2 regions of the Kovacikia sp. CALU 1929 genome follow, and region 2 is predicted to be linked to the other one. Evidence: predicted binding sites of a transcription regulator. Region 2 holds the regulator's gene; the other holds the start of a gene.
The links. The regulator NtcA, encoded in region 2, controls nitrogen genes in cyanobacteria. The targets are predictions, from matches to a motif close to TTTGTANNNNNNNNTACAAA.
Positions count from the first base shown of each region.

Region 1: the regulator NtcA is predicted to act here: its motif matches at 2,454-2,473, upstream of AC1S52_RS10290 (replication restart DNA helicase PriA).

Region 1 is NZ_JBXBCF010000062.1:34,607-41,236, reverse strand. It holds gene leuS (leucine--tRNA ligase) at 1-647, shown strand, start outside; gene rlmN (dual-specificity RNA methyltransferase RlmN) at 785-1,918, shown strand; gene AC1S52_RS10290 (replication restart DNA helicase PriA) at 1,962-2,195, opposite strand; gene AC1S52_RS10285 (glycosyltransferase) at 2,814-4,031, opposite strand; gene hemC (hydroxymethylbilane synthase) at 4,309-5,289, opposite strand; gene AC1S52_RS10275 (hypothetical protein) at 5,839-6,087, opposite strand; gene AC1S52_RS10270 (hypothetical protein) at 6,191-6,630, opposite strand, start outside.
Region 2 is NZ_JBXBCF010000075.1:160,351-166,980, reverse strand. It holds gene AC1S52_RS19235 (SDR family oxidoreductase) at 1-65, opposite strand, end outside; gene purE (5-(carboxyamino)imidazole ribonucleotide mutase) at 149-664, opposite strand; gene AC1S52_RS19225 (NUDIX domain-containing protein) at 811-1,266, opposite strand; gene nagA (N-acetylglucosamine-6-phosphate deacetylase) at 1,356-2,510, shown strand; gene ntcA (global nitrogen regulator NtcA) at 2,538-3,209, opposite strand; gene fabI (enoyl-ACP reductase FabI) at 4,023-4,817, shown strand; gene thrC (threonine synthase) at 4,972-6,096, opposite strand; gene AC1S52_RS19200 (hypothetical protein) at 6,430-6,630, shown strand, end outside.

The sequences.
Region 1 (6,630 bases), on a different contig from region 2:
TAGCTGAACTTCCGCCTATAGTTTTCGGAGATCAATTAGGAAATGATGATTTCCTTGCCAGGATCAACCAGATACATCCTCAAATTCTGGCAAGTGAGCCTATAGCTAATAACCTCGTTCAATTAATTAGTTCTTTACTTGGCTCACAAGATCTTACTAGAACTGAGAAAAACCTGCGGCGGGCAATCCATACGGCGATTCAGGCGGTGACTGAAGACCTGGAAGGCGAGTACCAGTTCAACACAGCTGTTTCCGAATTGATGAAGTTGAGCAATGCGCTGACCGATGCTGCCTGCAAAGATTCTCCTGTTTACGCAGAGGGAATTAAGGCACTGCTCATTTTGCTGGCTCCCTTTGCTCCCCACATTGCAGAAGAACTTTGGTTAGGATTAGGACATACCGACTCCATCCATCGTCAGTCCTGGTTAACAGTCGATCCGGCTGCTCTGGTGGCGGATGAAATTACCCTCGTCATCCAGATCAACGGCAAAACGCGGGGAGCGCTTCAGGCTTCCGCCCAACTGAGCAAAGAGGAGTTGGAACAGTTTGCCCGGGAATCGGACATTGCCCAGAAGTACATTGAAGGGAAAACGATTAAGAAGGCGATCGTCGTTCCCGGTAAATTAGTCAACTTTGTAGTGGGCTAAGAACTAAGGACGCGATCTATGTACCCAACTCCCAGATCCCCGGTGTCTGGGATAACGATCCCGCATTAAACTAAACTCAACAAAACACCGGGGATCTTGACCACGAAGCTGCCCATTGCCTGACGCACAAACCATCAATGACACTACTCACCCAACCAACCCCGGCGGAAACACCCCAGCCCCCTATAACTCCTTTACTTGGTCGGTCCCTGGCAGCGTTATCTGAGTGGGTGCAGCAGCAGGGGCAGCCAGCTTACCGGGGTCAACAACTGCATGATTGGATTTACCAGAAAGGCGTGCGATCGCTTTCCGAAATCTCCGTCTTCCCAAAACAGTGGCGATCGGAGCTAGAAGCCATTGCCATAGGGCGATCAACCCTGCACCATCGCTCCCCCGCCCCCGATGGCACCGTCAAATTTCTGCTCCGCCTTGCCGATGGCAACATCGTCGAAACCGTCGGAATTCCAACATTTCGGGGACAGACAAGGGCAAATAGGCGACAGGGAACCCCTCAAAATTCAGACTTCAAAACTCAAAACTCCCTTAGCCGCCTTACCGTTTGTGTCTCCTCCCAGGTTGGTTGTCCAATGGCGTGTGATTTTTGTGCCACGGGCAAGGGGGGATTTCTGCGTAATTTGGAAACCCATGAAATTGTGGATCAGGTGTTGACCGTTCAGGAAGACTTTCAGCAACGGGTCAGCAATATTGTGTTTATGGGAATGGGGGAACCGTTGCTGAATACAGAGCATGTGCTGGCGGCGGTTCGCTGTCTGAACCAGGATGTTGGCATTGGGCAACGCCTGATCACAATTTCAACCGTGGGTATTCCTGGACATATCCGCCGCTTGGCAGACCACAACCTGCAAGCAACGCTGGCAGTGAGTTTACATGCTTCCAATCAAGCAATTCGGGAGCAATTGATCCCCAGTGCCCATCATTATCCCCTGGAAGCTTTGCTAGAGGAGTGCCGGGATTACGTGCGGATCACAGGTCGGCGAGTCAGCTTTGAATACATCCTGTTGGCGGGGCTAAATGACTGTCCCGAACACGCGATCGAACTGGCGGGGCATCTGCGCGGCTTCCAGAGCCACGTCAATTTGATCCCTTATAACCCAATCAAGGAAGTAGCCTACAAATGTCCCGATAGTCACCGGATTCAAGCGTTTGTGGACGCCCTCAAAGCCCATCGCATTACAGTGAGTGTCCGGCGCTCTCGCGGACTGCAAGCCGATGCTGCCTGTGGACAACTGCGTGCCTCAGAAATGAAATAGACGCTTCTGGACGAAAGGGAAATTGGCTGGGAAAGGGCGATCGCTACCGCGCAAAAATGCCTGGAGCATAAGCCTCTATCACCCTGGCAGTCTGAGCGCAGGTAATCATCAAATAGTCGCAAGCGGGACACTGAGTTCTAATCAGTTGCTCTGTATTGAGGTGATGACGTTCGGCACAGCTACCGCAATTGGGGCAGCAAATGTTGATTACAGTAATGTCATTAACAGAATGATTGTTAAACACTTGTGTATTAACCAAATTTTGAAGAGTACTCATGGGAAAACTTTACATTTGAAACTACGTAAATCGAAATTAACAAGTAACGAAAAGTATCAAAATTGACTAAGAAAACACACTTGTGAAGCGGATTGCTCGACCAGGATGAGATTACTATTATGTCGGTATTTATGCGGGTTGGCAATAAACCTTTCGACAGAAAGCGGTTGCTTTTTATGAATTCTTGATAGGGATCAACTGATTTTAGGTTCTACCTATTTTTAAGTACTTTCAAAAGTCTAAATGCTTTTGAGCAACGGTGTGTCAGAAGTTACAAATCGACTTTACAAGTCTTAAAACCTTGTTAACTTTTAGCTGTTGGCTCTTTAGCTCCCTTGCTGAAGAATTCTTTTCCCTTGACTGAGCCATCTAGTACAAGATGGCGTAAGTCTGAATAGCTTTAGCAAGGGGCTTAAACCTCTTGCCAGCCTTTCACAAAGGCAGCATTACTTATGCCCTAGACTACTAGTGTTCCGTCAGGAAAATTTTGACGGGTCGAAGACCCGCAAAATTTAACCCCAACCAATAACCTGGATTTTGGTTACCCGTCAATCATTGATCGACTTACCACTAGCCTACTTTGTGAAGCGGATCTGAAGGGGTAGTGAAAACAATGAGTTAGTCCTGCTCCCTTTCAGAATAGGTTTGAAACAGTTTGACTAGCTTCTGTGCCTCAATGACGACATTGTGATGTTTGGTAACCAGCTCAGAGCCATGCTTGCCCATTCGCTCCAGTTCTTCTAGAGGAGTTTGCAGAGCCATTCGCATCGCGGTTGCCAGAGCTTGCGTGGAACCAGAAGGCACTAACCAACCACACTGACCGGGTTCTACCAGTTCTGGAATTCCGGCAATGTAGGTGCTGATGACCGGGCGGCAGAGTGCCAGCGATTCCATGATTCCGACTGGCAAACCCTCTGCAAAGCTGGGTAGTACCATCACCTGAGCCTGGATCAATTGTTGCTGAACTTCGGCATTGGTTGCCCAACCGGTAATTTCAACATGATTTTGCAAACCAAGTTGGGAAACCATGCCTTCAATCTGCCCCCGCAGGGGACCATCCCCGACCAGAATCAGTTTGAATTGATTTCCCTCACTGGCAAGCTGGCTGACTGCCTCAATCAGCATCAAATGCCCCTTCTGCTCACTCAGACGGGCAACACAAACAAACCGAGGCTGTGGGGGAATCGGGATAGCAGGCTGAGCCAGAAAAGCATGATCCACACCGCAATGAATTACATGAATCTTGGACCACTGCTTATAGTCACACCAGCGAAAAAGCTGGCTTTTACCAAAGGCGCAGACGGATACAACAAAAGCAGCCCGGTTTATTTTCTCGGTCAGGGCGATCGCGGTTGGCTTATCAAACTCTTCGGGACCGTGTACCGTGAAGCTATAGGGTGGACCCCCCAGGGCATGGCATAGCATCGCCACAGTCGTGGAATTGGTGCCAAAGTGAGCGTGAACGTGATTAACCCTTGCATCGGAAAACCATTTCAGCAGGACGCAGGCTTCCGCCAAATATGCCAGGTGAATCACCATTCCCCGCTCTGACTTCCAACCCACTTTGAATGCCAGCCGCGTAGCGTTGAAAAACTGTGCGGGTCTGGTCAACGCTACTTGCACCAAACTAAACAGTAGCTTGGTGGCTCCACCTGCCAAGACAAAACGAGTTTTCTCAAACTCCTGTCGGTCTGCTCCATCTACCAGTTCTGCATCCAGCGATCGAATAGAGAACCGGCTCACCGAAACGCCAGAGGCTTCCACTGCAAGAATTTCTCGACGGATAAAACTGTGGCTGACCTTGGGATACTGGTTCACCAGATAGGCAACATGCATGGCGATCGCGGGGAGTAAGGGGGACGTTGGTAGTATTCACCAGAAATTCCTCACAGGTGACATGCAGCCCCAAAAAGGGCTATCCCGGTGGAAATCCTACAAGGTATTCTGGCTTAAATCCGCTCTCTTATTTAGAGATTCCCTCACCCTGTCCAATGCTTCATGGAACCGTGAAGCCTATAGCAAAGTGCTGAAAGGTTGTCTTAAACACCATGAACAAAATCCCCGGAACCTCTGAGATTCCGGGGATTGAAAACTCGGTTCAGTCCATTCAAGCCTAGCTTCTCTGAACCGTTGCCAGGATTTCATCCAGAATTTCCTGTGCTCCTTGCTGACGCAGAGTTTGAGCCAGTTCAGTTCCTAGCCTTTCCGCATCAGTAGCGGGTCCTGTCACACTATCTTTAACCAGCCTTTGCCCATCTAAACTGACAACAATACCTACCAGGGTAAGGGTGTCCCCATCCAGTGTGGTGTTGACACCAATCGGCACCTGACAGCCCCCTTCCAGTTCTCGAAGGAAAGCCCTTTCGGCATAGCAACGATAGGCAGTCGGTAGGTGTTCCAATGCCTTCAGCAACTCCAACACCTCAGTGTCACCAGCACGACACTCAATTCCCAGTGCGCCCTGCCCCACGGCATGGAGGGAAACCTCCGCCGGAATCACCTGATGAATTCGATCTGCCATTTCCAGACGTTGTAAACCCGCCACTGCCAGAATTAGCGCATCATACTCGCCTGCATCTAACTTTCCGAGACGGGTATTCAGATTACCACGCACGTCCTTAAAGCTGAGGTGGGGATAGTGATGACGCAGTTGTGCCAGTCTGCGGAGGGAAGAGGTGCCAATAACGGCTCCCTCTGGCAGGGTATCTAGTTGCTTGTCTTTATGACTTTCGTGGACAACCAGAGCATCTGCTGGGTTTTCCCGTTCAGTCACACAACCCAACACCAGACCTTCGGGCAATCGGGTTGGCAAATCTTTAAGGGAATGAACGGCAAAGTCAATGTCGCCATTCAGCATTCCCACTTCCAGTTCTTTAGTAAAGAGACCCTTATCGCCAATCTTCGCCAGGGCAACATCCAGGATTTTATCGCCGTGGGTACTCATGGTTTGCACTTCAAAGGTGCGATCGGGAAATGCCTTCTGCAAATTCTCCTGAACCCAGTAAGTCTGAACCAACGCCAGTTGGCTTTTACGGGAACCGATGCGAATGGTGCGGCTGGAGCTAGAAACAGTCGGCGATGCAGACAGTGTCATAAATTCAGGAATGGAAACGGGTTTTAAGTCACTCCTTTCACATTACCGCAGTGTGTAGCCCTATCTGCACCAGGGTGCGCGAATTCAATATTACAGTTAATTAAGGACTGCTGAGGAGTTTAAACAACTCTATGGGGCAAGTTGGCAGAAATCGGTGTATTGCAGGTGTCAGATGTCCAGGCTTTGCTAACACCAGCCAAACGGTGTCATGGGAGAAGGAACCGTGTGGGTTTTTACGTTTGCTATTTGTCCTAAACCTTATGACTGAATAACTGCTGTGGTATGGGATGAACTGGACTAACCAGAATAAAAAAAATCCCCAGCCTGAGCCGGGGATTTAGATCAGGGTGCATCTACCACTCCACTCTTCTCTAAGTTCAGACTGCTTCAGGATGGCTTACCGCAAATTCACATTGCTTTATCGTGTCTTCATCAAGAGCGTTGTAAGAGCCTATCCGAAAAAGCCTATCCGCAAACGTCCTGGACTTAGCACTGGGCTTTAACCACTGAGGTTTTTGGGATAGCTTTAATTGTCCCCAAGCGACTCACTCAGGATCCCTGCTCTTGTTGCAGCAAACTCTCTTTAGAGTCGCCCCAGTAAGCGCTATAGGTCCAAACTTCGTTGTTTCCTTTTGTTTCCATTGACCAGCGGTAAATCGCGGATTTTGGGTCTACTCCAATCTCAAGCAACTTTGCGCCCATGTAATACTCCATCTGGCGTTTGGTCATGTCTTTGGAGTCACTGGGTTTACTCTTCTCAATAGTGCGGGACAGATGTGCCTGGGTATGTTTTGCCATGGGATTTCTGATAATTCGCTCACTCATAGCATAAAAGTTTTTGAGGATGGCGAACTAGTCAAGCACCACGACGGAATTGAGGTTTTTGTGGTTTTCTAATGCTTTAACGCAGCACCAGTCCAGAGTTCAGGGTTAGTGTCAGGTCCGTTGTTGGGTGAACGACCACTACTTCTTTGCGCCGTTTGCCCAGGAGCAGCCCACCCAGGGCACCCGCACCCGCACCCGCTAAAACCTTGCCGAAGGTAATGCGGCGGCTGCCTGTAATACCAGACAGAATCGTCGCGGCACCAGCTCCTACGGCAGCCCCAGTGGCGATCGCCGTACCGTTGTTTTCGCTTACCTCTTCAATCCGGGTCACTTCCCTGGAATCAGCGCTAATTGGGTATGAGGTGCCATCTGGCAAAATTAGGGTTTCGGAAACAAAGCGGGAACCATAGCCGGATGGCACCATGTTGCCCCGAATTTCGCTACCCGCAGGCACCAACATGGCACCTGCGGTGTTACGGATGTTACTTGCCACCCTTAAGGTGATGGGAGCGGTTT
Region 2 (6,630 bases):
AATCTGGCAACCACTAATTGCCCAACGCCGCCTGTTGCTCCTGCAACGAGTACTCGATCACTCACTGCCTTTACCTCCGATGTCTTGCAAGTCTATTCCTTCGGATTAAGATAGACCATGACCCATTTTCAAACATCCCTCCTAGCACTCACATCTCCAAATATTTCTGATATCCGATTTGATTCAGCCTAGATTGCTTCTCCATTACCATCTGATTCAGGCTTTGACGATATTGCTGAACCTTTTCCAGTAGAGATGCATCATGGGTTGCCAGAATTTGTATGGCTAACAGTCCGGCATTGCGGGCATTGCCGATCGCCACAGTCGCCACCGGAATTCCCGCAGGCATCTGCACAATCGAGTAAAGCGAGTCTATTCCTTGCAAGTGGCGGCTAGGAACAGGAACCCCAATCACTGGTAGCGGGGTCAATGCCGCAACCATACCCGGCAGGTGAGCAGCTCCTCCAGCTCCGGCAATGATTACCTTTAGTCCCCGCTGATGAGCTTCTTTGGCATATGCCACCATGCGTTCAGGTGTTCGGTGTGCCGAGACAATCCCCACCTCATAGAGAACGCCAAATTCTTCGCAGGCTGCGATCGCCTCCTTCATCGTGGGCAAGTCCGAATCACTGCCCATAATGATGCCAATCAGGGGTGGGGACATGGAAGGGTGAGAGGTTGTTAGTTGTTGTTGGTAAAGTAGTCAGTAGTCAGTAGTCAGTAGTCAGTGGACTGTGAATGTAAGGTGATGGTTTTTGATGTCAGGTAACTGTTTCGCCCATTACCGATTATCGCCCCAACTCTCTACTTTCAACTCTCCACTCCCTGTTTCCTGCTATCGTAGCTCTTCAGGAACTCTACCGCATAGCGGGTTGTCAGGGTGATCTGATCGGGCAAGTCATTGAGTGAGAACCAGCGTAAGTCTCGGTGTTTGTGGCTTTCTACATTTTGAGGCGTACCTGCTGTAATCTTCACCAGAAATACAGGAGCAACCCAGTGAACTTCTTCATCGGGCAAAATGTGGTCGGTGACTCCTAGCAGTGTCACGACTTCGCTTTCAACCCCAAGTTCTTCTTTAACTTCCCGCTTGATTGCCGCTTCAATCGTCTCGCCAAACTCAACGGCACCTCCTTGAATCGCCCAATATCCGGCTTCTGGTGGCACCAAACGCTCAATCAGGAGAATTTGTCCGTTTTCAAAAATAACTGCCCCTACCCCTACCCCAATGTAATCTTTGCCGCGTTTTAACCCCGATTGGACTTGCAAACCCTATTTCTCCAGTCAGTACGATTCAATTTCAAGATTAGAACACAAGCGGTGAAAATGAAGGTGTTAGGTGTCAGGTGTCAGGTGTCATGGTTGAGAATTTGATTCTGAAAAATTCCCGCATTGTTGGGCAGGACGGCTTACAGCACATCTTAATTCGTGAAGGAGTGGTTGAAGCGATCGCCCCAACCCTGCTATCCCATCCTGAAAATACAGCTTCTCTGGATGTTGAGGGTGATTGGGTTTCCCTGGGAGGGGTTGATCTCCAGATCAATGGAGCGCTAGGGCTGGCATTTCCTGACCTCAATCCTGACCATTGCACCCAGATCAAGGATATTAGCGAGTTTCTCTGGCACCAGGGGGTTGATGGGTTTCTACCAACGATTGTGACTACCTCAGTCGAGAATATTCAGCGATCGCTTGCCACCCTTCACCAGTGTCACCAGACAAAATTTGCTCAAGTGCTCGGTGTTCACCTGGAAGGTCCGTTCCTCAATCCTCAGAAACGAGGGGCACACCCCGAAGAACATTTGTTACCCCTGACTTTAGAGAACGTCAAACGAGTTCTGGGAGACTATGCCAGCCTTGTTAAGGTCATGACTCTGGCACCTGAACTGGATCAGACCGACAAGGTCATTCCCTATCTCCAGTCTTTGGGGATTACCATCAGCCTGGGACATTCTCTGGCAAGGGCAACCCAGGCTCAACGAGCGTTTAGCATGGGAGCCACTATGGTCACCCATGCTTTTAACGCCATGCCAGCTCTGCACCACCGGGAACCTGGACTGTTGGGAGCCGCCATCACCAACCCCAACGTTTACTGCGGGCTGATTGCTGATGGTGAGCACGTTTCCCCCACCATGATGGATATTTTGCTCAAAGCAAGCAATTACGAACAGGGAATATTTTTAGTCAGCGATGCCCTGTCTCCCCTGGGACTCCCCGATGGCACCTATCCCTGGGATACCCGCCAGATTGAGGTTCACGAAGGCACAGCACGACTCCCCGATGGCACCCTGTCTGGAACCACCCTCCCCCTACTCACCGGCGCACAAAATCTAGTTAGATGGGGGCTTTGCAGCGTGGAGCAAGCGATCGCCCTGGTAACTTGTTCTCCCCGTCAGGCGATCGGGCTGTCGGCTAACCACATTGGTCAACCCGCCCACCTTCTCCGATGGCATCTTACCTCTGATGGTGAACTGACCTGGAACAGGTTGGAGAGGGAAGTGAGGGGAAAGGAGTAAGGGGTACAAACTCCTCTCCTCTCCTCCTCAAGTAAACTGCTGGCTTAACGTCACTGGATTGTGAACAGTTATTTTCTTTTTGTGGATGGAGATCATTTTGTCCTGGCGTAGATCTCCAAGCAAGCGAGTGACGGTAACGCGGGTGGAGCCAATTGCTTCCGCGATCGCCTGGTGAGACAACTTCAGGTCAATCGTGATCCCATCACTGCTGGGCACCCCAAAATCACGGCATAGGATCAGCAAAAAACTGACCAGCCGAGAACCCATATCCCGGTGAGCCAGGGTTTCAATCATCATTTCAGTCTGTAAGATCCGGGACGATAGCCCTCGCAGGAAAACCATCGATAGATCAGGATTATCCTTCAGTGCTTTTTCAACTTGTTCAATTGGGACTGAGAGCAATTCAACCGGGGTAAATGCAACGGCATGATAAAAGCGATCGGACTTGTGCCCGGTGATCAGTGAAAGAACTCCAAAGACGCTATTCTCTCGCAGTAATGCGACCGTAATTTCTTCTCCCGCCTCGTAAACCCTGGATAGCTTGACTGCCCCTTTAAGAAGAAAGTAGACACGCTCGGCTGGATCTCCTGGGAAAAAAATTGTTTTACCCCGTTCAAACGTTTCAACAACGGGTGGAAAAGCCCCGCCCCCCATCTGGCGGAATACAGATGCCAATGGTTTATCTTGCATCACAACCATATACCCTACCTGCTACCCAAAAGATTACCCGGTTAACTAATAGGTACAGCCCTAAGTTAAGTGAACCTAATGATAGATCTGTAACTTAGAACACTTAAACTTACTACACCGCAGGTTTTTGTGCCTGATGTTACATATTGGACTACTGCCTTAACCCTTCGCTGTCTAAAAAGGCTTAAATTTAACTCGGACTTGCACCACCTGAACTCCAATCCAGATGGTTTAAGAACATCTTATAGCGTTTCCTTTCTGGGTGAGGTACATCTCATCTGTTTGACTCAAGGATTCTACGGCTATCCATTACTTCATTGAATTCAAAAACGCTATCACCACAGTTAATTAATTTGATACTGGCGTTTCTTCTGCCAAATACTGTTCTTAAAAACGCGATATAGCAATTCTCAACTTTGTGAAGTACGTTTTTGGTCGTTCTTGATCATTGGTCATTGGTTGCCCCCAAGGGACTAATGACTCATAACAAACCACCAGCTTGTACCGCATCAGCATGAGAACCGCTGTATCACCATTCTCAATCAAGTGGGAATGCCCTAATCCAGGGAGTCAAGGATTCGAGCGCATCTATAAGGTCAACCACAGTTTAGACGGGAAACGTCATTTCCCTATTATGTTGCACACCTTTGCTATCCGATATACCCCATCTTTGAGTATTCTCTATAGAGCAGTCCACGAAGCGAAAAAGAATAAAGGCACCTAACGCCCAACACCTGACACTGTTCGGCTGAGCGCTCACGTCGAAGCTCACGTCGAAGCCTGACACCTGACACCTCACCACTTACCTACAGATTGAGAGTTATGCTGAATTTGACTGGAAAAAACGCCCTGGTTACTGGTATCGCTAACAATCGTTCCATCGCCTGGGGCATTGCCCAACAGCTCCATCAAGCAGGAGCAAAGATTGGAATAACTTATCTGCCTGATGAGGAACGCCGCGTTAAAAAGATTGCGGATCTGGTAGAGCCAGTACAGCCCTCTCTGTTTCTTCCCTGCAATGTTCAGGACGACGAGCAAATTCAATCAACCTTTGAAACCGTCAAAGACAAGTGGGGACAGCTCGATATTCTGATTCACTGCCTTGCCTTTGCTAACAAAGAAGATTTGACAGGCAGTTTTGCTAATACCTCGCGCGCCGGATTTGCAGCCGCCCTGGACATTAGCGCTTATTCATTGATCAAGCTATGCTCCGCTGCTCAACCGCTAATGACGGCAGGGGGCAGTGTGGTCACGCTCACTTACCTGGGAGGAGTCAAGGTCATCCCCAATTACAACGTGATGGGGATTGCAAAAGCAGCTCTGGAAATGAATGTGCGCTATCTGGCATCAGAACTAGGTCCCCAAAATATCCGAGTTAATGCCATCTCCGCTGGACCCATCCGGACTCTGGCATCTTCTGCGGTTGGCGGCATCCTTGACATGATTCACCATGTTGAACAGGTTGCTCCCCTGCGCCGCACCGTGACTCAAACTGAAGTTGGCAATACTGCCGCTTTTTTGTGCAGTGACCTTTCAAGCGGGATCACAGGGCAAATTATTTACGTTGATGCAGGCTACGAAATTATGGGAATGAGTGAGGGTAAAGGGGAGGCGTGAAACAGAAAGTTGAGAGTTGCGGGTTGAAAGATAGAGATGTTAACTCGTCAGGCTAAGACCTCCGAGGTTTTCAAAACCTCGGAGGTCTGGAGGCTCTACGAACAATCAACAACTCCTCATCCCTCACTCCTCACCACCCCCGCGATCGCTTTCCTTAAAACCCCATTGCATCAGCAACCGACTTCAAATCCGGCTCAACGCCCTGTTTGAACTGGCTGTGGCTGTGTTTGATCGCACAGTCTGGGTCTTTCAACCCGTTGCCGGTCAGAACACAAACGATGGTTGCTCCTGCTGGAACCTGATCTTTGACTTTCAACAGCCCAGCCACAGAGGCGGCACTTGCCGGTTCGCAAAAAATTCCTTCACGGGAAGCGAGGAGACGATAGGCATCGAGGATTTCGTCATCGGTGACAGCAGTGAACTTGCCCTGGCTAGCTTCTTGAACCGCGATCGCCCGCTCCCAATTTGCCGGATTGCCAATGCGAATCGCGGTTGCCAGGGTTTCGGGATGCTCGATCGCCTTGCCCAACAGCAAGGGGGCGGCACCGGCTGCCTGAAATCCCATCATACGCGGCAATTTACTGCACCGCTGTTCCTGGTGGTACTCGCAAAAACCCATCCAGTAAGCAGTGATATTCCCGGCATTGCCAACCGGGATGCAGAGCCAGTCAGGAGCATCACCCAGGACATCCACGACTTCAAACGCAGCCGTCTTCTGCCCCTGAAGCCGATAGGGATTCACGGAGTTAACCAGGGTAACCGGATAATTCGCAGACATTTCCCGCACAATTTCCAGTGCCCGGTCAAAATTGCCCTTGATCGCTAGAACTTCAGCACCATAAAGCAACGCCTGTGCCAGCTTACCCATTGCGACATAGCCATCGGGGATCAGCACGAAGGCACGCATTCCAGCGCGTCCAGCATAGGCAGCAGCAGAAGCAGAGGTATTACCCGTACTGGCGCAGATCACGGCTTGCGCGCCGGCTTCTTTTGCCTTTGAAATTGCCATCGTCATGCCCCGGTCCTTGAAGCTGCCGGTGGGGTTTAAGCCATCAAACTTAACGAATACCCGCACCTGTTTGCCAATTTGCTCAGCGATCGCAGACACCGGGATCAATGGTGTATTGCCCTCATTGAGGGTTATCACTGGCGTTTGCTCAGTTACAGGCAAGTATTGCCGATAGGACTCAATCAACCCATGCCAGCCCTGCGAGGGAGAGGGGGATGGGGAATGGGGATCGGTCGGGAAGGTCTGGGATGCAGATAGAGTTAGAGACACGGGGATTTCCAGCAGCGATCAGATGAAACAAAGAACTCGATTTCACCATTTGCCGTCTACAATGCTGTGTTGAACAGACATACTAAACTTGGAGTTCTGCGTTTAGATGGAAATGTTCAAATTCACCTGAGCGTTGAGTCTGGCGAAGGGAGGTACGTTTAGTGTACCCCGATCCTCGACCCATCCCCTAGCGGTTCCAAGTCCAGCAGTAGGAGGAGTTCTCATCGACCAGTTTGAAAACTGAGCCAGTTCTACCGTTTGTTTTGTAACAATGAATTACAATTTTTTGTGAAGCTTAGGTTAAGATATTGAAAGTGGTGTAAGTGAGTAGAAATGACTAGTCAGACATTAACAACCGAACGTTCACTCAATATGTCCAGTGCAACGGTGCTGGTTTCCTCTCCTGAATTAGCATCCTCCACAGATTCCCGGCAATCCCGCCTTCTGGAAGCAATGAAAACTCAATATCGTCTCGACCAGCAAATGAAGTTTCTCAACCTCCAGGCAGAAACCGAGTCTTTACTCCAGCAGTTA